One region of the Azospirillum sp. UENF 211521 genome, then DNA from elsewhere that is predicted to be linked to it. Evidence: riboswitches for the same ligand, from Rfam matches in the RefSeq annotation. Region 1 holds a riboswitch; each other region holds the start of a gene.
The links. A riboswitch is a leader RNA that binds a small molecule or an ion and turns the genes downstream of it on or off. The one in region 1 is predicted to bind thiamine pyrophosphate.

Region 1 (7,351 bases):
CGACGCCCCCCGAGGCGATGCGGCGCGGGCCAGACCTGCGGTTGCGGCATTGGGCAGCGTCATGGTTGCTCAGATACTGTGCAATCATGACCCAAACCGCCGCTCTTCCCGCCGCTGCCGCCAGCGATGACACCCGCCGTGCTATCGGCTGCTTCGTGCTGGCCATCTTCCTGTTCGCGGGCATGGACACGCTCATCAAATATCTGAGCAGCGGCTACCCGGTGGCGCAGCTCATGTTCGCGCGGTCGGTGGTGGCGGTGGTGCTGGTCGGCGGCATTTCGGTGGCGCGCGGCGGCTGGGGCGGGATGCGCACGCAGCGCCCGGTCGCCCACGTCCTCCGCTCGCTCGCCGGGCTGCTGTCGATGGGCTGCTTCTTCTATGCCTTCAAGCACTTGCCGTTGGCTGAGGTCTATGTGCTGAGCTTCGCCGGCCCCCTGTTCATCACGGCGCTGTCCATGCCGCTGCTCGGCGAGCCGGTGGGGTGGCGGCGCTGGGCGGCGGTGCTGGTCGGGTTCGGCGGCGTGGTGGTGATGGCCCGCCCGGAGGCCGACGCGCCGCTCCTGCCGATTCTCGTGGGCGTGGCAGCGGCCTTCTTCTACGCGCTGGCGATGATCGCGGTGCGCGGCCTGTCGCGGACGGAGAGCAACACCGCCATCGTCGTCTATCTGCTGCTGACCACCACGGTGGTGAGCGGCGTGGCGGCGATCCCCGACTGGGTGCAGCCGGGCGGGTTCGACCTGTGGCTGATGCTTCTGGTCGGCACGCTGGGCGGGGCGGCGCAGGTGCTGATGACCCAGGCCTTCCGCCTGGGCCGCGCCGCGGTGGTGGCGCCCTTCGAATACACGGGGATGATCTGGGCGACCCTGCTCGGCTTCCTGGTCTTCGGCGACGTGCCGACCCCTACGGTCCTGGCCGGGGCTGGGATCATCATCGCCAGCGGGCTCTACATCCTCTACCGGGAAACGCGGCGCCGCGGCGACTGATCGGTCAGGCCGCGGCGGAGAAGGTCAAGCCGCTGTCCGCGACACGCGGCGGGTCGGTCAGCGCGACGATCCGGCTGCGCTCCAGCACGCGCCGGATGCGCGGCGGGTGGTTCTCGAAGGCGATGACGCCGCCGCGCTCAAGCACGGCCTTGCGCAGAGCCAGCAATATCCCGATGCCGCAGGAATCGAGGAACTCCACCCGTCCCAGATCGACGCGCAGGGTCAGGGTCCGCGCATCCGCGGCGCGGCGGAGCAGGGGCGTCAGCCCCGGCAGGGCGGCGTGGTCGATGCGCCCCGACAGGACGGCCCGCAGCCCGCAGCCGTCCGGCGCGGCGGCGAAGCGGTGGAGGGTGACGGTGCCGTGCGACGGGGTGGGCCGCATGCTGCGTGACGACTTTCCGGTTGGGGCGACGATCCGGCGTGGGCCGGGGGCGGCGGAAGGAACCACGGGAAGCGCGACTCTCCGGTGTCTGTTGCGTTGCGAAATTGTGAAAAGGCGCCGGGCCGCCGCTTGACAGCCGGGCGCCGGGCTCACACTGTGCACACGAACGGCTGGGGTGCCTGCCGCAAGGCGGGCTGAGACCACACCCATCGAACCTGATCTGGGTCATGCCAGCGAAGGGAGCCAAGCGTTCGAGGCTGTGCCGCCGCTACACCCCTGGCCTCCTCGTCCTCGCGCGGTTCTTCGCCGGGCAGGAGGAGACACATCCATGCGGCGCTTCCTTTCCATCCTCTCGGCAACCGTCTTTACGGCGTCCCTCCTGTCCGGCGCGGCGCGGGCGGGCGATGCCTCGGTCCCCGTGCTGGTGCCGCTGACCGGCTTCCTGTCGCTGGAGGGGACGAGCCAGCGCAACGGCGCCGTCCTGGCGCTGAAGGACGCGCCCGCGGGTGTGACGGTGCGGTCGGAGGTGATCGACACCGGCACCTCGCCGGAGGCTGCGGTCACGGCGCTGGAGCGCGCGGCGGGCGGCACGGTCACGGCGGTGGCGGCCAGCATGCTGGGCACGCAGATGCTGGCGATGCTGCCGCTGGCCCAGGATTACAAGATTCCGCTGGTCACCGTGTCGGGCACGGCGAGCATCACCGAGCAGGGCAACCCCTGGGTCTTCCGCTTCTTCCCCGGCGACGCCGTGACCAAGGAGGCTCACGCCCGCTACGTGACGGAGGAGTTGGGCAGGAAGCGCCCGGCGGTGATCTACCAGACGACGGCCTACGGCCAGAGCGGCAAGGCCCATCTGGAGCAGGCCTTCAAAAAGCTCGGCGTCGAGCCGGTGTTCGAGGAGGGGGTGGACCCCGCCGCCAAGGATCTGCTGCCGGTCCTGACCAAGGCGTTGGCGGCCAAGCCCGACGTGCTGGTGCTGCACCTGCATTCCGGCCCGACCGCCCTGTTCATCCGGCAGGCGGCCGCCAACGGGGTGGCGGTGCCCATCGTCGCCGGTTCCGCCATGCACCAGCCGAGCACCGCGGCGCTTCTGGAACCGGCCGAACTGAAGGGCGTGTGCGCCGAGACGGCGGCCTCGCCGATCTCCGGCGGCAGCCCGGAGGTGGAAGCCTTCACCACGGCCTACCGCACCGCCTTCAACGCGGAGCCGGACGCCTTCGCGCTCGGCCAGTATGACGGCATCCGCATGGTGCTGGCGGCGGTGCAGGATGGGGCGGGGAACGCGGAGGCCGTGCGCAAGGCCCTGTCCACCGGGACCCACCAGGGTCTCGCCATGACCTACAAGTCGGACGGCAAGGGCAACATGGCGCACTCCGCCGTGATCGTCTGCTACGACGGCGCCTCGCGCGTGCCGGCGATCGCCAAGCGCTACGACAACCTGACCGGCGTGGTGACCGGCATGGTGAAGTGAGCATGTCTTGATCACCCTGCAGCTTCTCGTCAACGGTCTGGCCCTGGGTGCGGCCTACGCGCTGGTCGCGCTGGGCTTCGTGCTGGTGCTGAACGCCACGGCGGCGGTGAATTTCGCGCAGGGTGACCTCGTGATGGCCGGCGGGCTGCTCGGCGTGGCGCTGGCGCCGCATCTGCCGGGGTATCTGCCGCTGCCCGGGCTGCTCCTGCTGCCGGTGGTGCTGGTGCTGATGGCCGGGCTGGGGCTGCTGCTGGCAGCGGCGGCCTATCTGCCGCTGCGCCGCCGTCCGCCGGTGGCGGTCTTCATCAGCACCATCGCAGCGGGGATCATCCTGCAGAACGGCGCCTCCGTCCTGTTCGGACCGGAGCCGCGCGCGGCACCGCCGCTCCTGGGTGGGGGAACGCTCGACCTCGGCGGGCTGGTGGTGGCGGAGCAGTCGCTGGCGATCATCGCCGTCGCCGCTCTGCTGATCGCCGGGCAGCAATGGCTGTTCGGGCGGACCCAACTCGGCCGCCGCCTGCGCGCCACGGCCCAGGACCCGGAGATGGCACGGGCTTGCGGCGTGCCGGTGACGGCGATGATCCTGATCACCTTCGCGCTGGGCACCGCCTTCGCCGGGGCGGCGGGGCTGCTGCTGGCCAACCGCTACTTCGTCACGCCCACGGCGGGCGGCGACCTGATCCTGAAAGCCTACATCGCGGTGACCATCGGCGGCTGGGGCTCGGTTCCGGGCGCGGTGGCCGGCGCGCTGCTGATCGCGCTGTTCGAGGTCGGGGTGTCGTCGGTGCTGTCCTATCCGGTGGCGCTGGGGCTGCTCTACGCCACGCTGCTGGTCATTCTGGTCGCCCGCCCGCAGGGGCTGTTCGGCGAGGCGGCGCGGCGTCGTGCGTAAGGGCGTGCGCAAGTTGTGGGCGCTGGCCCCCACCCTGACCCTCCCCCGCTGGGCGGGGGAGGGGATTGGGGTCGCGGTGCTGCTGGCGTACGCGCTGCTGTACGCGTCGCCCTACGGGCTGCGCGTGCTGACCGTGGCGGGGGTGTACGCGCTGGCCGCCATCGGGTTCCAGATCGTCTTCGGGCTGGGCGGTGCGCTGTCGCTGGCCCATGGCGCTTTCTTCGGGATCGGGGCCTACGCGACGGGCATCCTGGGCAGCCAGTGGGGGTGGGGCTTTGCCGCGACCTTTCCGGTGTCGCTGCTGGTGCCGCTGCTGCTGGCCCTGCTGGTCGGGTTGCCGGTGCTGCGGCTGGAATCCCATTACTTCGCGCTGGCGACGCTGGGGATCGCGCAGGTCGTCCATCTGCTGGCGGTCAACAGCCCCGCCCTGACCGGCGGCGCCAACGGATTGCCGGGGGTGCCGGGCATCGTCCTGTTCGGCTGGGCGGTGCCGCGTGGCCTGCCGCTGGCGGCGGTGGTCTGGGGCTTCGTGGCGCTGGGCGGGCTGCTCGCCTGGAGGCTGGCGCGCGGGCGCTGGGGGCGGGCGCTGACGCTGGTGCGCGACGACCCGCTGGCCGCCGGCACGCTGGGTCTGGACGTCGGCGGGCTGCGGCTGGCCGCCTTCACGCTGAGCGCCGTCTATGCCGGGGCGGCGGGCGCCTTGGCGGTGCACACCCAGCGCGTCGTCTCGCCGGAGGTGCTGGAATTTCCGGTCATGGTCTCCGTCCTGACCATCGCTGTGGTCGGCGGGCGGGGGCGGGTGGCCGGGGCGATCCTGGGAGCGGTGCTGCTGCTCCACCTGCCGGAGTGGTTCCGCTTTCTGGAGCGCAGCTATCTGATCGTCTACGGCGTGGCGCTGCTCGCCACCATCGTTCTGGCGCCGCACGGGCTGACCGGCCTGCTCGACCGGCTGTTCCCGGCCCGCCCGGCACTCCTGCCGAAGCCCGAAGCTCCGCCGGAAATGGCCATTCCGAATGGACCTTTGCTGCGGGTGGAAGGGCTGACCAAGGGCTTCGGCGGGGTGCGGGCGGTGGACGGTGTGTCGCTGACTCTGGAGGCCGGGACCATCACCGGGCTGATCGGCCCCAACGGCTCCGGCAAGACGACGCTGGTCAACCTGATCTCCGGCCTTGAGACTCCGGATGGCGGGCGGGTGCTGATGGGTGATGTGGATTTGGCGGGAAAGCGGCCCGACCGCATCGCCCGCGCCGGGATCGCCCGCACCTTCCAAGCGGTCAGCCTGCCCGACGGCGCCAACGTTCTGGCCGCCGTAGCCGCGGCGCGGCTGGAGCGCGACGGCTCGATCGCCCAGGCCGAGGCCCACGCCCTGTGGGCGTTGGAGCGGCTGGGCGCCGCGGACCTCGCCGCGAAGCCCTGCGCCGGGCTGCCCGCCGCGCTGCGCCGCCGGGTGGAGCTGGCCCGCGCGCTGGCCCGCCAGCCCGCCGTCCTGCTGCTCGACGAACCGGCGGCGGGGTTGACCGACGGGGAGAAGGCGGAGTTGGCTGGTCACCTGCGCGCCATCGCCGCCACCGGCACCGCGCTTCTGGTGGTGGAGCACGACATGGGCTTCCTGCTGCCGCTTGTCGGCCATGTGCTGTGCCTGGACCAGGGGCGCCCGCTCTACGCCGGCCCACCGGAAGGGGTGCGCAGCGATCCGGCCGTGGTCGCCGCCTATCTGGGGGAGGGCGCGTGATGAGCGAACCTCTGTTGCAGGTCGAGGGGCTGACCGCCGGCTATGGCGGAGCGGTGGCGGTGGACCGCCTGTCGCTGTCCGTGGGAGCGGGGGAGGCGGTGGCCCTGTTGGGCGCCAACGGGGCGGGCAAGTCGACGTTGCTGAAGGCCATCCTCGGTCTCGTCCCGGCGACGGGCGGGCGGGTCCGGCTGGAGGGCGCGGAGATTGGCGCCCTCGCCTTGGAGCGGCGGGTGCGCCTTGGCCTGGGCTATGTGCCGGAGGGGCGGCGCGTCTTTCCCGGCATGAGCGTGCGCGACAATCTGGAGGTGGCGAGCTGGCAGGACCGGGCCGGGCGCGCCCGGGATCTGGAGCGCGTCTTCGCCCTGTTTCCGGCGCTGGCGGGCAAGGCGGAGGAGCGGGCGTGGCGCCTGTCCGGCGGGCAGCAGCAGATGCTGGCGGTCGGCCGCGCGCTGATGGGCCGCCCGCGCGTCCTGCTGCTCGACGAACCGTCGCTCGGCCTGTCGCCCAAGCTGGCCGGGGAGGTCTTCGCCGCCGTCCGCGCCATCGCCGCCACCGGGACGGCGGTTCTGGTCGCCGAGCAGAGCGCCGCCCGCGCCCTGTCCGCCGCCGGGCGTGTCGTGCTGCTGCGCCTTGGTCAGGCGGTGCACGACGGGCCGGTGGACACCCTTCCCGCCGAGGCGCTGCGGGACGCCTTTCTGGGCGGCTGATCGCGTTGCGGAGGGTGGCGCCGGACGCAATTCGGCATTGCGGCAACAGGCCGGGATCTTTGTCGTGACTTTCTCGTCTTGCGCTTGCCGATCCCCAACGGCGGGGCTAGCTTCCGGCGTCGCACCGCCCGTAAGGATTACCTCTGCCATGTTGGACAAAGCCGTCGCTGCTGCACTTTCCTCCCTTCTTCTGCTGGGCGCCGCCGCTGCCCACGCCGATGGGGCGCAGGTGGCGGAGCTGGTCCCCGTGAACCCGCCGACCATGTATTACCCGGCGCCGTCCTCCGGACCGGCACCGGCGCCCCGCACCGTCGCGCCCTCGGCACCCGCGGCGCCGGCGGCGGCCGCCGATCCGACCGAGAAGACCGGGCCGGCCGAGCTTGAGGACGGCTGGGAAGGCGGCCCGTCGCGTGACCGGGACGGCAAGTTCGCCTATTGCGCCATCGAGGGCCGCTTCGACACCGGCCATGTCCTGATGATCGCGCGCAACGTCAAGGGCGAGGTCAATCTCGGCATGGGCATCCCGGGCGCCGAGCTGCCGAACGGCGAGCAGTGGAAGGTCAAGGTCGTGGTGGACGGCAAGCTGACGCGCGAGCGGCGCGCGCTGGCGCCGAAGCCGGACATGCTGGTCATCCCCAACGGCAAGGACGAGGAACTTTACACCGCCCTGATGAACGGCAAGGAGGTGGTCTTCGCCTCCGACGCCGACCGCATGGCCTTCGCGCTGAAGGGCACCAAGAAGGTGCTCACCGACCTGAAGACCTGCGTCGACAAGGCCGGCGCCGTTCCGCCCATCGACACCCGCACCAAGAAGGTCGCGGCCCGCCCCGACGAGCTGCCGGAGGGGCTGGCCGACCTGCTGAAGGCGGCCGGCGTGCGCGACGTCAAGCGCGTGTCGCTGGAGAATGTGCCGAAGGGCGAGCGTCCCGCCGACATGGCGTGGCGCATCGGCCCGATCGTCGGCGGCATCCGCGAGCGGATGGTCGAGGAGGGCTCCAAGCTGGAGGACCTGTCCGCCGGCTACGTCGACGCCATGAAGAAGCGCTGCGAGGGCGGCACGCCGACCGCGTCGCTGAGCGCCGTCGAGGACCTGCCCGGCCTGATGCTGCGCACCGGGTCGGTCGACTGCGCGCTGAAGGAGGGCAAAATGCACGTCTCGCTGACCTTCTTCCTGTCGCCGGGCC
Region 2 (7,351 bases), on a different contig from region 1:
AGGTGGACGAGGTGAGCTGGCAGACCGACCTGTCCATGGGCATCATCCGCGTCGCGCTGAAGCATGGGTGTTCGCCGCACGGCAACGCCAAGGCGCGTGCCGTCGCCTGGAACCTGCCCGACCCGGTGCCGCTGCACCGCGAGCCTATCTACTCGCCACGGCCGGAGCTGGTGAAGGAATACCCGGCGATCGAGGATCGGCGCGACTACCGCCTGCCGCAGCTCGCCCGCTCGCTCCAGTTCAAGATAGCGGACAGCGACATCCGCCAGCGCTTCCCCTTCATCCTGACCTCCGGACGGCTGGTCGAATACGAGGGCGGCGGCGAGGAGACCCGCTCCAACCCATGGCTGGCCGAGCTGCAACAGACGATGTTCGTGGAGATCAACCCCAAGGACGCCGAGCGTCTGGGCATCCGCGATGGCGGCATGGTCTGGGTCTACGGGCCGGAGGACAGCTCCAAGGCGCGGATGCGCGCCCTGGTGACCGAACGCATCGGCACCGGCACGGTCTTCATGCCCTTCCACTTCTCCGGCTACTGGCAGGGCAACAGCCTGCGGGAGAACTACCCGCCGGGCACCGACCCCATCGTCCTGGGCGAGCCGGCCAACGGGGTGACGACCTACGGCTACGACCCCATGACCTTCATGCAGGAAACCAAGGTGACGCTGTGCCGCGTCGAACCGGCCTGACGCGCAAGGAGGACAGACAACCATGGCCCGCATGAAATTCCTGTGCGACGCGGAACGCTGCATCGAATGCAACGCCTGCGTCACCGCCTGCAAGAACGAGCACGACATCCCCTGGGGCATCAACCGGCGCCGCGTCATCACGCTGAAGGACGGCGTGCCGGGCGAGCGGTCGATCTCCATGGCCTGCATGCACTGCAACGATCCGCCCTGCGCGGCGGTCTGCCCGGTGGACTGCTTCTACCAGACGGCGGACGGGGTGGTGCTGCACTCGAAGGACCTGTGCATCGGCTGCGGCTATTGCTTCTACGCCTGCCCCTTCGGTGCGCCGCAGTACCCGCAAGCGACCAACTTCGGCGGGCGCGGCAAGATGGACAAATGCACCTTCTGCACCGGCGGTCCCGAAGAGGACAACACGATGGAGGAGTACCAGAAATACGGCACCAACCGGCTGGCCGAGGGCAAGCTGCCGCTCTGCGCGGAAATGTGTTCCACTCGCGCGCTGATGGCCGGTGACGGGGACGTCCTAGCCGACATTTACAAGGAGCGGACGGTGCGCCGCGGCTACGGCTCCGGCGCCTGGGGCTGGTCGACCGCCTATGGCCGGAACGACCGCGGCGACGCCTTCAGCCCGGGCCGCGAGGGCACCGGCGGGAGCTGAGCGGGTGGGGTTTTGCCCCCTCCCTAACCCTCCCCCGCTGGCGCGGTGGAGGGGACTGCCGCCGCTTCGTGTACAGCCCCCTCTCCCGCGCAGCGGGGGAGGGCCGGGGAGGGGGCAACAGCATTCCAACGCAAAGCCCCCGCCAAGGCAAAGCGCACACTCTCTAGGGAAGGACGCGCCATGACGAAGCTCCTGCGCCCCCTGCTGGTCCTGTTCGTTCTGCTGCTCGCCGCCCCGGCGGTGCAGGCGCAGTTCTACCAGACGCCGGGGCCGACCTCGCCGACCTCGAAGGACGAGGTGCAGCTCTACCAGACGCCGGACGGCAAGCTCACCGGGCGGGTCAGCATCCCCGACGGGAAGCTGGGCGTCCTGGTCCAGCCGGAAGGGCGGGAGTGGCGCGAGTTCCGCATGGTCTGGCTGAAGATCATCGCCGGCGCCCTGATTCTGGGGCCGATCGCGGTGCTGGCGATCTTCTACCTGATCCGCGGCACCATCCGCATCCAGGGCGGTCGGTCGGGGCGCCCGGTGCCGCGCTTCAGCGGCATGGACCGCTTCGCCCACTGGACGACGGCGGTCAGCTTCCTGCTGATGGCGCTGACCGGGCTGATCCTGACCTTCGGGCGCATGCTGCTGATCCCGCTGATCGGCCACCCGAACTTCACGATGCTGGCCGAGGCCAGCAAGTACATGCACAATTTCTTCAGCGTGCCCTTCGTCCTTGGCCTGCTCATGATCTTCGTGCTGTGGGTGCGCGACAACATCCCGGAGAAGGCCGATCTCGTCTGGCTGAAGACGCTCGGCGGCGTGTTGAGCAAGTCCGGCGAGCATCCGGAGGCCGGGCGCTTCAACGCCGGTCAGAAGGGCGTCTTCTGGGCGGTGGTGTTCGGCGGCTTCGCGCTGTCGCTCACCGGCTTCCTGCTGATGATGCCCTTCGCCGTCACCGGGATCGGCGGCATGCAGATCCTGCATGTGGCGCACGGGGTGGTGGCCGCGCTGATGATCGCGCTGATCATCGGGCACATCTACATCGGCACCATCGGCATGGAGGGCGCGTTCGACGCCATGGGCAGCGGCGTGGTGGACGAGAACTGGGCCAAGGACCATCACCGCCGCTGGTACGAGGAGCAGCTCCGCAACGGGCAGGCCAATCAGGACGGACGGCTGCGGCATCATGCGGCGGAGTGAGGCGCGGAACCGCTCGACAGGCGCGCCGGCATGACCGATCCTTCCGCACAACCAATTGTGCGCAGGGGGGATGCATGCCGCTCGATCAACGGGAGTCGCTGTTCCGCCGCATCGCGGAGCGGCGCGACGACCTCGTCGCGCTGACCCGCGACCTGATCCGCATCCCGACCGTGAACCCGCCCGGCGACGTCTACACCGACTGCGCGGAATTCCTCGGGCGACGGCTGGCCGGGCGCGGCTTCGCCGTGGAGTATGTGCGGGCCGACGGCGCGCCGGGCGACAGCGACCGCTACCCGCGCACCAACGTCGTCGCCCGCGTCGAGGGGCGCGAGCCCGGCCCCTGCGTGCACTTCAACGGCCACATCGACGTGGTGCCCGCCGGCCAGGGCTGGACGGTCGATCCCTTCGAAGGCGTGGTGAAGGACGGGCGCGTCTACGGCCGCGGCGCCTGCGACATGAAGGGCGGGATCGCCGCCTCCATCATCGCCGTGGAAGCGATCCTGGAGGCCGGCATCCCTTTCCCCGGCGCGTTGGAAATCTCCGGCACGGTGGACGAGGAGTCCGGCGGCTACGGCGGGGTCGGGCACCTCGCCACGCTCGGCTACTTCTCCCGCCCGCGGGTCGATCACGTCATCATCCCGGAACCGCTGAACGTCGACCGCGTGTGCATCGGCCACCGCGGCGTCTGGTGGGCGGAGATCGAGACCAAGGGCCGCGTCGCCCACGGCTCCATGCCCTTCCTCGGCAACTGCGCGGTGCGCCACATGGGGGCCGTGCTGCACCGGATCGAGACGGAGCTGATCCCCCGTCTGGCCGCCAAGCGCACCACCATGCCGGTGGTCCCGGAGGGGGCCCGGCAGTCCACCTTGAACATCAACGCCATCCACGGCGGCCAGCCCGAGGACCATGGCGGCCTGCCCAGCCCGATGGTGCCCGACCGCTGCCGCATGGTCATCGACCGCCGCTACCTGATCGAGGAGGACCCGGAGGAGGTGCGGGCGGAGATCGTCGGCATCCTGGAGGGTCTGCGCCGCGAACGCCCCGGCTTCGATTACGAGCTGCGCGAGGTGCTGGCCTTCCTGCCCACCCTGACCGACGCCGACGCGCCGGTGGTACGGGCGGTGGGGGCGGCCATCGAGACGGTGCTGGGCCGCCCGGCGGCGCAGGTGGTGTCCCCCGGCACCTACGACCAGAAGCACATCGCGCGGGTCGGGCATCTCAAGGACTGCATCGCCTACGGTCCCGGCATTCTCGACCTCGCCCACCAGCCGGACGAGTATGTGGACATCGACGACATGGTCCATTCCGCGCAGGTCATGGCGATGGCCGCCCTGTCTTTGCTGCGGCGGGAGGTGTAGGGGAAAGAGCGCCGGCTACTTCCAGGTGACCCGGCCGCCGACCTCCTCGGCGATGAAGTCCGACCAGCGCTCGCGGTCACCCAGGAGGTTCGCCGGGAAATAGTCGTTCAGCTCCACGGACTGCCAGCGGTAGCCGGGACGGTTGAAGAGGTCGCTGCCCTCCGCCAGGAAGCGCGGCACGTCGATGCCGTCGAGGATGTCGTCGCGGTTCAGCTCCTGGTGCGAGAAGCTCTGGATCTTGTGCCGGATGGCGGCGTCGTCGCCGATGTAGGAGAAATGCCAGCCCGCGTGGGGCAGGATGTCCACGTAGGCGGGCCGGGTCTCGGGGGTGTAGCGGTCCAGCGTGCCGCGGCTCTCCCGGATCTGCTGCGGCGTGGTCATCCGGGCCATCAGCCCGCGGACGGCGACGGGGAAGACCGAGAAGTTCTCGCCCTCCACGTTCATGAAGTTGACCTTGAAGTAGAACAGCGGCACGCGGAACCCGGCGATCATCGCCGAACTGTCGCGCAGCGACGCGAGCGAGCGGGCGCGCAAAATCTCGTCCACGTCGGAGACGACGACGATGTCGTCCGGCTCCACCTTGTCCAGCCCGAGCGCGATGGCGTTCCGCTGCGCCCGCTCGCGCACCCAGGGATTGTCGGTTTCCGGGAAGTCGGGGGCGACGATCAGCTTCACCTTGTCCAGGAAGGGCAGGAAGCGGTCGCGCTCCTCCATGAAATGCAGGGGCTTGGTCGCGCCGGTGAAGGTCTGCTTGGCCTCGACGATCACGAACTGGTCGACGGTGTCGTACAGCTCGCGGAAGCGCAGCTCCAGAAGGTCGAGTTCGTTGTGGAAGGTGAAGCAGTCGTAGATCTTCGGCTGGCGGCGCTGCGGCGCGGCCACCGCCGGCCAGCGCGACCCCGGCGCCGCCGTCGTCTGCACGGCATCGGCCAGGGCCAGCACATAGTCCCGCGCGGCACCGCTCGTCCATTCGGTGATCTGGGAGCGCAGGACCGTCTCGTCCCGCCGCGCCACCAGCTTGCGGACCATGGAGGCGAAGGGGGCCTTGCGTCCGGACAGCGCGAGGCTGGTCATCAGGTCCGTGTACTCCCGCCGGTCGAGGAGCGGGCCGTCCATCACCTCGATCCGCTCCTCCAGCGCGCGGTCCCCCAGCACCTTGCCGAAGTTGAACAGGCCGTGAAAGCCGAAGGCCGGTCCCGGCACCGGCGTCCGCTCGAAGGCGAAGCGGTCGGCCACCGCCTCCGGGGCGAAGCGGATGCCGGCCTTCTCCAACGCCGGGCGCTCGGTCCGGCAGATGACGTGGTCCTCGGGGATGCCGGCTTCGAAAGGCAGGTCGCGCAGCCGGTCGAGCAGGGCGGCGGAGCGCAGGGAGAAGCCGCCGTTCCCCACCGTCATGCCGTCGTCGTACCAGCCCCAGCGGGCGCCGATGTAGTCGAAGGCGCGGAACGCCTCCGTCCAGGCCTGCGGATCGGCGACGAAGCCGTCCCACTGCGCGATCAGGACATGCTTCGTCGTCACCAGCCGGCGCAGGCGGACGTTGATGGTGTCCGAATAGTCGTCGATGTCGTTGATCGGGGCGATGCGGTGGAAATCGACGCCCGGAATCCTCGGGTCGCGGTCGGAAAGGAGCAGGACGCTGGAGAAGCGGCAGGCGGCGATGCTGTCCCGGATGGCCATCTCGACCAGGGCGTGGTTCGCCGTGTCGGCGAACACCAGCGTGCAGTCCTCGATCCTCACCATCCCGTTCCCCGTTCTGCCGCCGGCGTCGGCCGCCCGCGGGCGCGGATCCTATCACGGCGGTTGTGGGGCTGCCACGGGCGGAGCGCCGGCCATCCTTGAGCAGTCCGTCTCAGAGCCCGACCTCCTTGACGGGCGGGGGCCGGTCCCTTAGCTTGCGAATGTTCCCTGGGGGGCCTCGCTAGGAGGCTGAGACTCCGCCGGTCCGGCGCTTTCATCCGGACAACGCGGTGACCCATCGAACCTGATCCGGGTCATACCGGCGTAGGGACGGGACTGAAGGGCGGCACGGCGTACCCCCATTCCATCCAGACACCGCTTGTCCCGGCAACAGTTTGTTGGCGTTGCAAAAGGTGTGCGGACGTGACCGAAGCCCGACTTGTCGAAGAGCTGCTGGCCTTCATCGCCGCCGGAGAGGCGGACGAGGAGGCGTTCAACCGCATGGCGCTGGCCGTCTTCGCGCACCAGTTCGAGACCAACGCCCCCTACCGCCGCTTCGCCACCCAGCGCGCGCGCACCCTGCGCACGGTGAAGAGCTGGCGCGACGTGCCCGCCGTGCCGATCAGCGCCTTCAAGGACCTGACGCTGAGCGGCCGCCCGCCGGAGGAATGCCCGCACGTCTTCATGACCAGCGGCACCACCAAGGGCGTGCGGGGCAAGAGCCACCATCCGACGCTGGCGGTCTACGACCGCTCGATGACCGTCAATTTCCGCCGCCGCTTCATGGGCGAGTATGAGCGGCTGCGCATGGGCATCCTGTTCCCGACCGAGCAGGCGATGCCCAGCTCCTCGCTCGCCCATTATCTGGCGCTGGCCAAGAGCGAATTCGGGACGGCGGAGAGCCGGTACTTCGTCTCCGACGCCGGGCTGGACGTGGACGGGGCCATCGCCGAGCTGTCCCGCGCCGAGGCCACCGGCGAACCCTACGCCCTGCTGGGGGCGAGCTTCAGCGTCGTGCATCTGATGGACGCGCTGGCCGAGCGGGGGCGGAGCTTCGCCCTGCCGGCGGGCAGCCGCGTCCTCGACACCGGCGGTTTCAAGGGCCAGTCGCGCGAGATGGCGGCGGAGGAGTTCTACGGCCGCCTGTCCGCGACCTTCGGCGTGCCGCGCCGGCTGTGCATCAACATGTACGGCATGACGGAGCTGAGCACCCAGTTCTACGACGACGGCAACGAGGCCTGCCCGTCGGTGAAGTCCGGCCCGCATTGGATCCGCAGCCGGGTCATCAACCCGCTGACCGGGCAGGAGGTGCCGCGCGGCAGCGTCGGCGTTCTGGTCCATCACGATCTGGCCCATTTCAACTGCGCGTCGGCCATCCTGACCGAGGATGCGGGGGTGGAGGTGGACGGCGGCTTCCAGCTTCTCGGCCGGGCCGACGGGGCGGACGCCAAGGGCTGCTCCATGGCGGTCGAGGATTTCCTCAAAGCGGCGCGGGCGACTTGATGGAGCGCGCCGGGCATCTGCCGGGGCTGTCCGCCGACGCGGTGGACTGGCGGACGCTGACCTTCCGGCGCGGCGCCGAGACGCTCGACGTGGCGGTGCCGGTGCTGAGCGAGGCGCAGATCGCCGAATTGGCAACGCGGGTGCGCGCCAACGCACGGGCTTATCTGAAAAGCCGCACCGTGGCGGAGATCGCCGCCGCCATCGACCGCGCCGTCGCCCGGCTGCTCGACCGCGGCGACCCGTGGCGGCGAAAGGCCGAACGTCTGCTGCCGCTGGTCACC
Region 3 (7,351 bases), 370 kb from region 1:
CGGCCAGACGGGCCGCCCGCCCCGCCGCCACCGCGTCGCGCATCGCCGCCGCCATGCGCACCGGATCGCGCGCCTTCGACACTGCGGTGTTCAGCAGGACGGCGGCGCAGCCCAGCTCCATCGCCAGGGCGGCATCCGACGCCGTACCGATCCCGGCGTCTAGGACCACCGGCACCGGGCTGCGCGCGCAGATCGTCTCGATGGCGTGCGGGTTGCGGATGCCCAGCCCCGAGCCGATGAAGGCGCCCAGCGGCATCACCGCCGCAGCACCCAGGTCGGCGAGCTTGCGGCAGGTCACCGGATCGTCGTTGCAGTAGGGCAGAACGGTGAAACCGTCACCCACCAACTCCTCGGTCGCGCGCAGCAGTTCTTCCACATCGGGGTAGAGCAGTTCGCGGTCGCCGATGACCTCCAGCTTGATCCAGTCCACACCCAGCGCCTCGCGGGCGAGTTGCGCGGTCAGCACCGCCTCCTTGGCGGTCAGGCAGCCGGCGGTGTTGGGCAGCAGCCCCGCGCGGTCGCCGATGACGTCGACGAGGCTTTCCGAATAGCCGTCCAGGCTGATGCGGCGGATGGCCAGCGTGACCAGTTCGCTGCCGCTGGCCTCCAGCGCGTCGAGCATGACCTGCTGGTTCGGATAACCGGCGGTGCCGAGAAACAGGCGCGAGCGGAACTCGCGGCCCGCTATGGTGAGCGTGTCGTTCATGGGTGTTTCCTCGATGATTGATATCCCCTCTCCCGCCTCGGGAGAGGGGAGGGGCCCGCGCGAAGCGCGGGAAGGGTGAGGGTGCCGCCGAGGATCAGCGCCTTGATCCTTGCACGACCCTCACCCGCCCGCTGCGCGGGCACCCTCTCCCGGGACGGGAGAGGGATTGGGCGCCGCCTTTGCGGGAAAAACGATCAAGGGACGTGGCGGGCGAGAGGTTCAGCCGCCCTGCACGGGCCGGATGATCTCCAGGGCGTCGCCCGCGGACAGGGCCGTCTCATCCCAGCGGCGGGACGGCAGGACGGCGCCATTGAGAGCGACGGCGACCCCGCGAGTCCCCGCGGCGATACCGCGGTCGGCCAGCAGGGCGGCGACGGTCGGAACGTTCAGCTCCTCCTCCCGCCCGTTGACGCGGATGCGGGCGCTCATGCCGCGGCTCCCCTGGGCTGGGCGAAGCGGTCGAGCGCGAAGGGGAGGATCACCGGATCGCTTTCCCCGGTCAGGACCAGCCGCGCCACCGAATCCGCGGTGACCGGGGTCAGCAGGATGCCGTTGCGGTGGTGCCCGGTGGCGTAGACCAGCCCCTCCACCTCCGAGAGGCCGAGGATCGGGGCGTCGTCGCGGGTGCCGGGGCGGAAGCCGGCCCATGCCTCCTCGATGGGCAGTTCGGCGATGCCCGGCAGGGCGCGCCACGCCCCCTCCAGCAGGGCGAACTGGCCCCCGGCGGTCAGCCGGTCGTCGAACCCGCGCTCCTCCGTCGTGGCGCCGACCAGCAGCCGCCCGTCCAGCCGCGGGATCAGGTAGGTGCCGGGCGTCCACACCACATGGCGCAGCAGCGGCAACCGGGCGTCCATGCGCAGGCAGAGCATCTGGCCCTTCACCGGGCGCACCGGCGGCCGCACCGCCGGGGACAGCCCGTCGATCCAGCCCGACCACGCCCCGGCGGCCAGGACCACATGGTCGGCCTCGAACAGCCGGTCGCCGACCTGGACGCCAACGGCGCGACCACCACGGACCTCGATGCGGCCGATCTCTGCATACTCGTGCACCACGGCACCGGCCCGCAAAGCGGCGGCATGCAGGGCGGCGGCGACCTTGCGGTTGTCCACCTGATGGTCGCCGGCGCAGAACAGCGCACCGGCCACGCCCGGCTGGAGATAGGGCTCGCGCCGCCGCACCTCCGCCCCGCTCAGCCATTCCACCGGCAGGCCGAGCTTGGTCTGGAAGTCGTGCAGGAAGCGCACCTTGGCGGCGTCGTCGGCGTTCAGCGCGATGACCATCGTGCCTTCGTCGCGCAGGTCCACCGCCATGCCGGAGGCGGCCTCCAGCTCCGCCGCGAAGGCGGGCCACAGGTCCTGCGAGGCGCGGGTCAGCGGCAGAAGGCTCTCTTCGCCAGGTTCGGTCTCCACGCAGGCGGCGAGCATGCCGCCCGCGGCGTGGCTGGCGCCCCGGCCGGCAGCGCCACGGTCGAAGACCTCCACCCGGCAGCCGGCGGCGGCCAGCCTCCAGGCGATGGACAGGCCGATCACCCCGGCGCCGACCACGGCGACGGTGGGCCTTCCAGAAGCGGAAAGAGCGGAATCAGATAAGGGCGCGGATACCATGCGGCGGCTCCCTTCGCTGGCATTATCCAGACAGGTTCGATGGGTGTGATCTCAGCCGCGCGAGCGCATCCCGCACGGCACCCCAGCCAATGCCCGGATCATCCGGAAGAGAGCCGCCTTTGGCAAGCCCCTTTTCGTTGGTCACAACAACAAAAGCGACGCCAACCCCAGGAAGGACAGAAATCCGATGACGTCGGTCATGGTGGTCAGGAAGACCGAACTCGCCACCGCGGGATCGACGCCCAGCCGGTCCAGCCCGATGGGAATCAGCACCCCGCACAGCCCGGCGACGAACAGGTTGATGACCATGGCGCAGCCGATCACGAGGCCGATCATCGGCTCGAACCACGTCGCGGCGATGGCCCCCACCAGCGTGGCGAAAACGGCGCCGTTGAGCAGACCGACCAGAACCTCCTTGCCCACCACGCGGGGGGCGTTGGAGGACGAGAGCTCGCGCGTCGCCAGGGCGCGCACCGCCACGGTCAGGGTCTGGGTCCCGGCGTTGCCGCCCATCGAGGCGGTGATCGGCATCAGCACGGCCAGCGCCACGATCTGCTCGATGGTCGCCTCGAACAGCGAGATGACGCCCGCCGCCGCGAAGGCGGTGAACAGGTTCAGCCCCAGCCAGGAAATGCGCGAGCGCGAGGTTTCCAGAACCGAGCGGTAGATGGAGGTGTCGCCGACGCCGCCAAGCTTGCCGATGTCGTCCTCGGCCTCCTCGTCGATGATGTGGACCACGTCGTCGACGGTGATGACGCCGATCAGCCGCCCGCCGGCGTCCACCACCGGGGCGGAGACCAAGGCGTATTGGCGGAACAGGTTCGCCACCTCCTCCTGGTCCATGGTGGCGGGGATGGTGTCCACCTCCTCCGTCACCAGATCGGCGATGCGGACCGACCGCTTCTGGCGCAGCAGGCGCGACAGCGGCACCGCCCCGACCACCCGGTGCATCGGATCGACGACGAAGATGTCGTAGAAATCCTCCGGCAGCTCGTCGGTGGCGGCGCGGACATAGTCAATGGTCTTGCCGACCGTCCAGAACTGCGGCACCGCCACCAGATCGCGCTGCATCAGGCGGCCGGCGGTGTATTCGTCGTAGGTCAGGTTCTCCTGGACCAGCGCGCGGTCGGCGGCCGGCAGATTCTCCAGCACCTCGCGCCGGGTGTCCTCGTCCAGGTCCTCGATGACGTCGACGGCGTCGTCGGTGTCCAGCTCCGCGACGGCGGCGGCCAGTTCCTTCGGCTCGAACAGCTCGACGATCTCTTCGCGCAGATCGTGGTTGAGGTAGCTCAGCACCTCGCCGTCGAAGTCGGGGCGCAGGACGCCGATCAGCGCCTCGCGGTCGTCGTGGCCGAGCTGCTCGATCAGGTCGGCGATGTCGGCGGGATGAAGCGTGTCCAGCTCGGCCCGCAGCTCGTCGCGCCGCCCGGCGTGCAGCCGTTCGACGACCTCCTCGACAAACTCCGGCTCCACACCGTAGGCGCGCTCCTCCTCGCCGTCCTCGCGGGGCGGGTCGGGGCGTTCGGCCGGGTGCGGCACATCGTCCTGGATACGATCCGGTTCCTGGCGGTCGGTGTGCATGGCGGCACCCTCCCTTCACGATGGCAATGCGGCGTGACGGCATGGCCCTGCGATCGGCCGACCATGGCGCACCGGCGTTTGCGGGTTGGTGGGGAGCCCTCGCGGGTTCCCGCCGGGGCGACCACCGAATATAGGTGTGCCACCGTTTTGTCCAGCCCGGCGGACCGTTCCAAGCCCTCCGGCCCCGCGCGCAATTGCTTGCGCGGGCTTCACAATTCGTGCACCCATAATGGGCGCGGGGCTTTTCACCTCGCGCAGCCCGAGAAGAACCGACACCACCGGCCAGCGGATGTGACGATGGAGTACGCCTACACCGACATCGACGGTCAGGAGGGGATCATGCTGTCGGGGCGTTTCACCTACGACGACAGCCGCAAGTTCCACGACCTGCTGGCGGACTGGGACATCGGCGCGCGGCCCGACGTGCGGCTGGACCTGCGCTACATGACCTTTCTCGACTCCGCGGCGATCGGCATGCTGTTCGTCCTCGCCAACCGCTGCCGCGACGCCAAGGGGCTGGTGACGGTACACAACGCGCAGCCCTACATCGTGCAGACGATGCGGCGCGTGGCGCTCGACCAGTATGTGGAGTTCCGCTGAGGAACAACGGCCCGGAAAGAAATGGGCCGAAAACGAAAAAGCCCGCTGTGGTCCGATGGACCGGCGGGCTTTTCGTTTGTTTGCCAAATCCCCCGTTTCGGGGGGATGGTGCGGTCGAGAAGACTCGAACTTCCACGGCATCTCTGCCACAGCGACCTCAACGCTGCGCGTCTACCAATTCCGCCACGACCGCACAAGGCTGGTAGAACCGACGTCGGGATCACTCCCGTCATCGGGTGGAGCGGGGGAATAGCAGATCCCCGACAACCGATCAAGCGGCGTCTCGCGTTTTTGCCAAAGAAAGTTCATAACGTCGACATGACCGACCTCACCGCCCCCGTTCCGCCCGCTCCCGATGCCCGTGACGAAGCCGTTCCCACCCCGGTGCGGACGGTGGAATGGCGCATCAGCGACACGCCCGTCCCCTACCCCGACGCGCTGGCCGAGATGGAAGCGCGCGTCGAGGCCATCCGCGCCGGCACCGCGCCAGAGCTGGTCTGGCTGCTGGAGCACCCGCCCCTCTACACCGCCGGCACCAGCGCGCGGGAGGAGGATCTGCTGGAGCCGGGCCGCTTCCCCGTCTATCAGGCCGGGCGCGGCGGGCAGTTCACCTACCACGGGCCGGGGCAGCGCGTGGCCTATGTGATGCTGGACCTGAAGACGCGCGGCGCCGACATCCGCGCCTTCGTCCAGGATCTGGAGGAGTGGCTGATCCGCACGCTGGCCGCCTTCAACATCCGCGGCGAACGGCGGGAGGGTCGCGTCGGCATCTGGGTGGACAAGCAGCCGTACGGCGGCGCCCCCGGCCAGGAGGACAAGATCGCCGCCATCGGCGTGCGGGTGCGCCGCTGGGTCAGCTTCCACGGCGTCGCCCTGAACGTCGAACCGGACCTGTCCCACTTCGCCGGCATCGTCCCCTGCGGCATCAGCGAGCATGGCGTGACCTCCATCGTGGCGCTCGGCCATCTCGTCGCCATGGAGGATGTGGACGCCGCCCTGATCGCCAGCTTCGCGGAGGTCTTCGGCGGCGCCGCCGCAGAGGAGTGACCTCTACCGCTTCGGCTGCGCCCCGCTGGCCTGCGCGTCGTTGAGGACGCGCAGATCCTCGTTGGTGATCGACACGATGGTGCAGCCGGTGCTGTCGCCGTTGCGGAACAGATAGATCAGCTTGCGGTTCGCCTGCTTCTTCGGGTCGTGCAGGTTCAGGCCGTGGCCGAAGGCGACGCCCAGGACCTCGCCTTTGAAAATGGCGCGGTAGCGCATGGGCATTTGCTCCCGGAACTGGCGGGAGGCGCAGGACTTGCTCAGTTCCTTCTCGAAGGTTCCGGCGTGCCGCCAGTCCTGGGTGGAGCGGATCGTGACCCATTGCGGCGGCAGCGGGAACTGGACCACCGGCGGCGACAACGGCAGGTCGTAGCCGCCGGGCGGCACCGGCGGCATGTGCCCCGGCTCCGTCCGGTCGAGCGGCCCCTTGGCCCAGGCGGCTCCGGTCGCCAGCACGCTGAGGAGCAGGAGGCTCAGAGTGGCGCGGTGCAGAAGCGCAGATTTTGGCCTTTTGCCGCTCATCCCGATCCGCGTGCCCCCTCCCTAACCCTCCCCCGCCGCGCAGGGGAGGGGACTGCCGCCGCTCCGCGAATATCTCCCTCCCCTGCGCCGCGGGTGAGGGCCGGGGTGGGGGCAAGGCGATCCGACCCCTCATCCACACCCGACAGCCTATCCCCGCCGGACTAACAGAACGCTAACCATCCCCCGCCGTCACAGCGTCGGGCGTTGCTCGAACACGCCCGGACCGGGATCGCGGGCCGGCTCGACGGCGATGTCGCTGACGATGGCGGCGGAGGGGCCGCGACGGCAGGCCTCCAGCATCCGGTCCACGGCCTCCGCCGGGCCGGCGAACAGCGCCTCCACCGTGCCGTCGCCGCGGTTGCGCACCCAGCCGGCCAGCCCCAGCCGATTGGCCGTGTCCACGGTCCAGCCGCGGTACCACACCCCCTGCACCTTGCCATGAACGCGGGCCAGCACGGCCTTGCGGGTTTCCTCGTCCGCCATTCCCATCCCCGGTGTCGTTTCCATGAGGCGAAGGACAATAGGACAGGCTCCGGTTCCGGAAAACCCACCGCCGCCCTGCGCCCTCCCCTCCCCCAATGAACAGTGCCGCCAACCATTCGTCGGCGTATCATCCCTTGCATGGCGGGGCGCGGGATCTCCTGTGACCGCCGGGCCGCGACAGCGAAGGCCGCGACCGGGCACGGGCGGGCTCGCACCCCCTGAACGAACGGTTCGGGAGGAACGGACATGACCATCCGAAACCCTGCGGAATGGGGAGCGGCCCATTTCAAATCCTGGTCCCACGGCCTGGCCGAAGCGGGCCACGCCATCGCCCCGCCGGCGCGGGAACGGGCGGCGCTGGAGCCGACCGTGCGGCGCATCCGCGGCGACGACCTGCGCGACGCGCTGCGGAGGGGGCTCCATGATTTCATGGCCTGCCGGACCGACGTCCTGTTCATCGCCCTGATCTACCCGCTGGTTGGGCTGCTGCTGGCCGAGCTGCTGCTCGACGGGGACGCGCTGCACCTGCTGTTCCCGCTGGCCTCCGGCTTCGTGCTGATCGGCCCCTTCGCCGCGGTCGGCCTTTACGAGATGAGCCGCCGGCGCGAGCGGGGCGACCGCGTGTCCTGGGCGGACGCCTTCGCGGTGGCGCGCTCCCCGGCCTTCGGCGCGATCCTGGCGATGGGGGCGATCCTGACCGCGGTGTTCCTGCTGTGGCTGGTGGCGGCGCAGCTCATCTACATGGCGACCCTCGCCCCGCTGGCGCCGGAGGGCTGGAGCGCCTTCGCCCACGCTTTGTTCACCACCCGTG

Region 2: it holds a riboswitch for thiamine pyrophosphate, as region 1 does, so the genes downstream of both, ACWPN5_RS24010 (LuxE/PaaK family acyltransferase) here and ACWPN5_RS05695 (ABC transporter substrate-binding protein) in region 1, are expected to answer to the same signal.
Region 3: it holds a riboswitch for thiamine pyrophosphate, as region 1 does, so the genes downstream of both, thiO (glycine oxidase ThiO) here and ACWPN5_RS05695 (ABC transporter substrate-binding protein) in region 1, are expected to answer to the same signal.

What each region holds. Positions count from the first base shown of each region.
Region 1 covers NZ_JBSNCF010000001.1:1,229,866-1,237,216, forward strand. The annotation lists gene ACWPN5_RS05685 (DMT family transporter) at 87-983, shown strand; gene ACWPN5_RS05690 (STAS domain-containing protein) at 988-1,365, opposite strand; TPP riboswitch at 1,527-1,624, shown strand; gene ACWPN5_RS05695 (ABC transporter substrate-binding protein) at 1,694-2,836, shown strand; gene ACWPN5_RS05700 (branched-chain amino acid ABC transporter permease) at 2,844-3,728, shown strand; gene ACWPN5_RS05705 (branched-chain amino acid ABC transporter ATP-binding protein/permease) at 3,733-5,460, shown strand; gene ACWPN5_RS05710 (ABC transporter ATP-binding protein) at 5,460-6,167, shown strand; gene ACWPN5_RS05715 (hypothetical protein) at 6,316-7,351, shown strand, end outside.
Region 2 covers NZ_JBSNCF010000002.1:1,597,791-1,605,141, forward strand. The annotation lists gene ACWPN5_RS23985 (formate dehydrogenase subunit alpha) at 1-689, shown strand, start outside; gene fdh3B (formate dehydrogenase FDH3 subunit beta) at 712-1,347, shown strand; gene ACWPN5_RS23995 (formate dehydrogenase subunit gamma) at 1,528-2,532, shown strand; gene ACWPN5_RS24000 (acetylornithine deacetylase/succinyl-diaminopimelate desuccinylase family protein) at 2,607-3,890, shown strand; gene ACWPN5_RS24005 (DUF5672 family protein) at 3,906-5,630, opposite strand; TPP riboswitch at 5,787-5,916, shown strand; gene ACWPN5_RS24010 (LuxE/PaaK family acyltransferase) at 5,991-7,070, shown strand; gene ACWPN5_RS24015 (acyl-CoA reductase) at 7,070-7,351, shown strand, end outside.
Region 3 covers NZ_JBSNCF010000001.1:1,595,986-1,603,336, reverse strand. The annotation lists gene ACWPN5_RS07530 (thiazole synthase) at 1-706, opposite strand, end outside; gene thiS (sulfur carrier protein ThiS) at 926-1,135, opposite strand; gene thiO (glycine oxidase ThiO) at 1,132-2,310, opposite strand; TPP riboswitch at 2,302-2,405, opposite strand; gene mgtE (magnesium transporter) at 2,452-3,891, opposite strand; gene ACWPN5_RS07510 (STAS domain-containing protein) at 4,189-4,491, shown strand; tRNA gene ACWPN5_RS07505 (tRNA-Leu) at 4,598-4,684, opposite strand; gene lipB (lipoyl(octanoyl) transferase LipB) at 4,810-5,538, shown strand; gene ACWPN5_RS07495 (hypothetical protein) at 5,542-6,057, opposite strand; gene ACWPN5_RS07490 (acylphosphatase) at 6,247-6,540, opposite strand; gene ACWPN5_RS07485 (DUF2189 domain-containing protein) at 6,787-7,351, shown strand, end outside.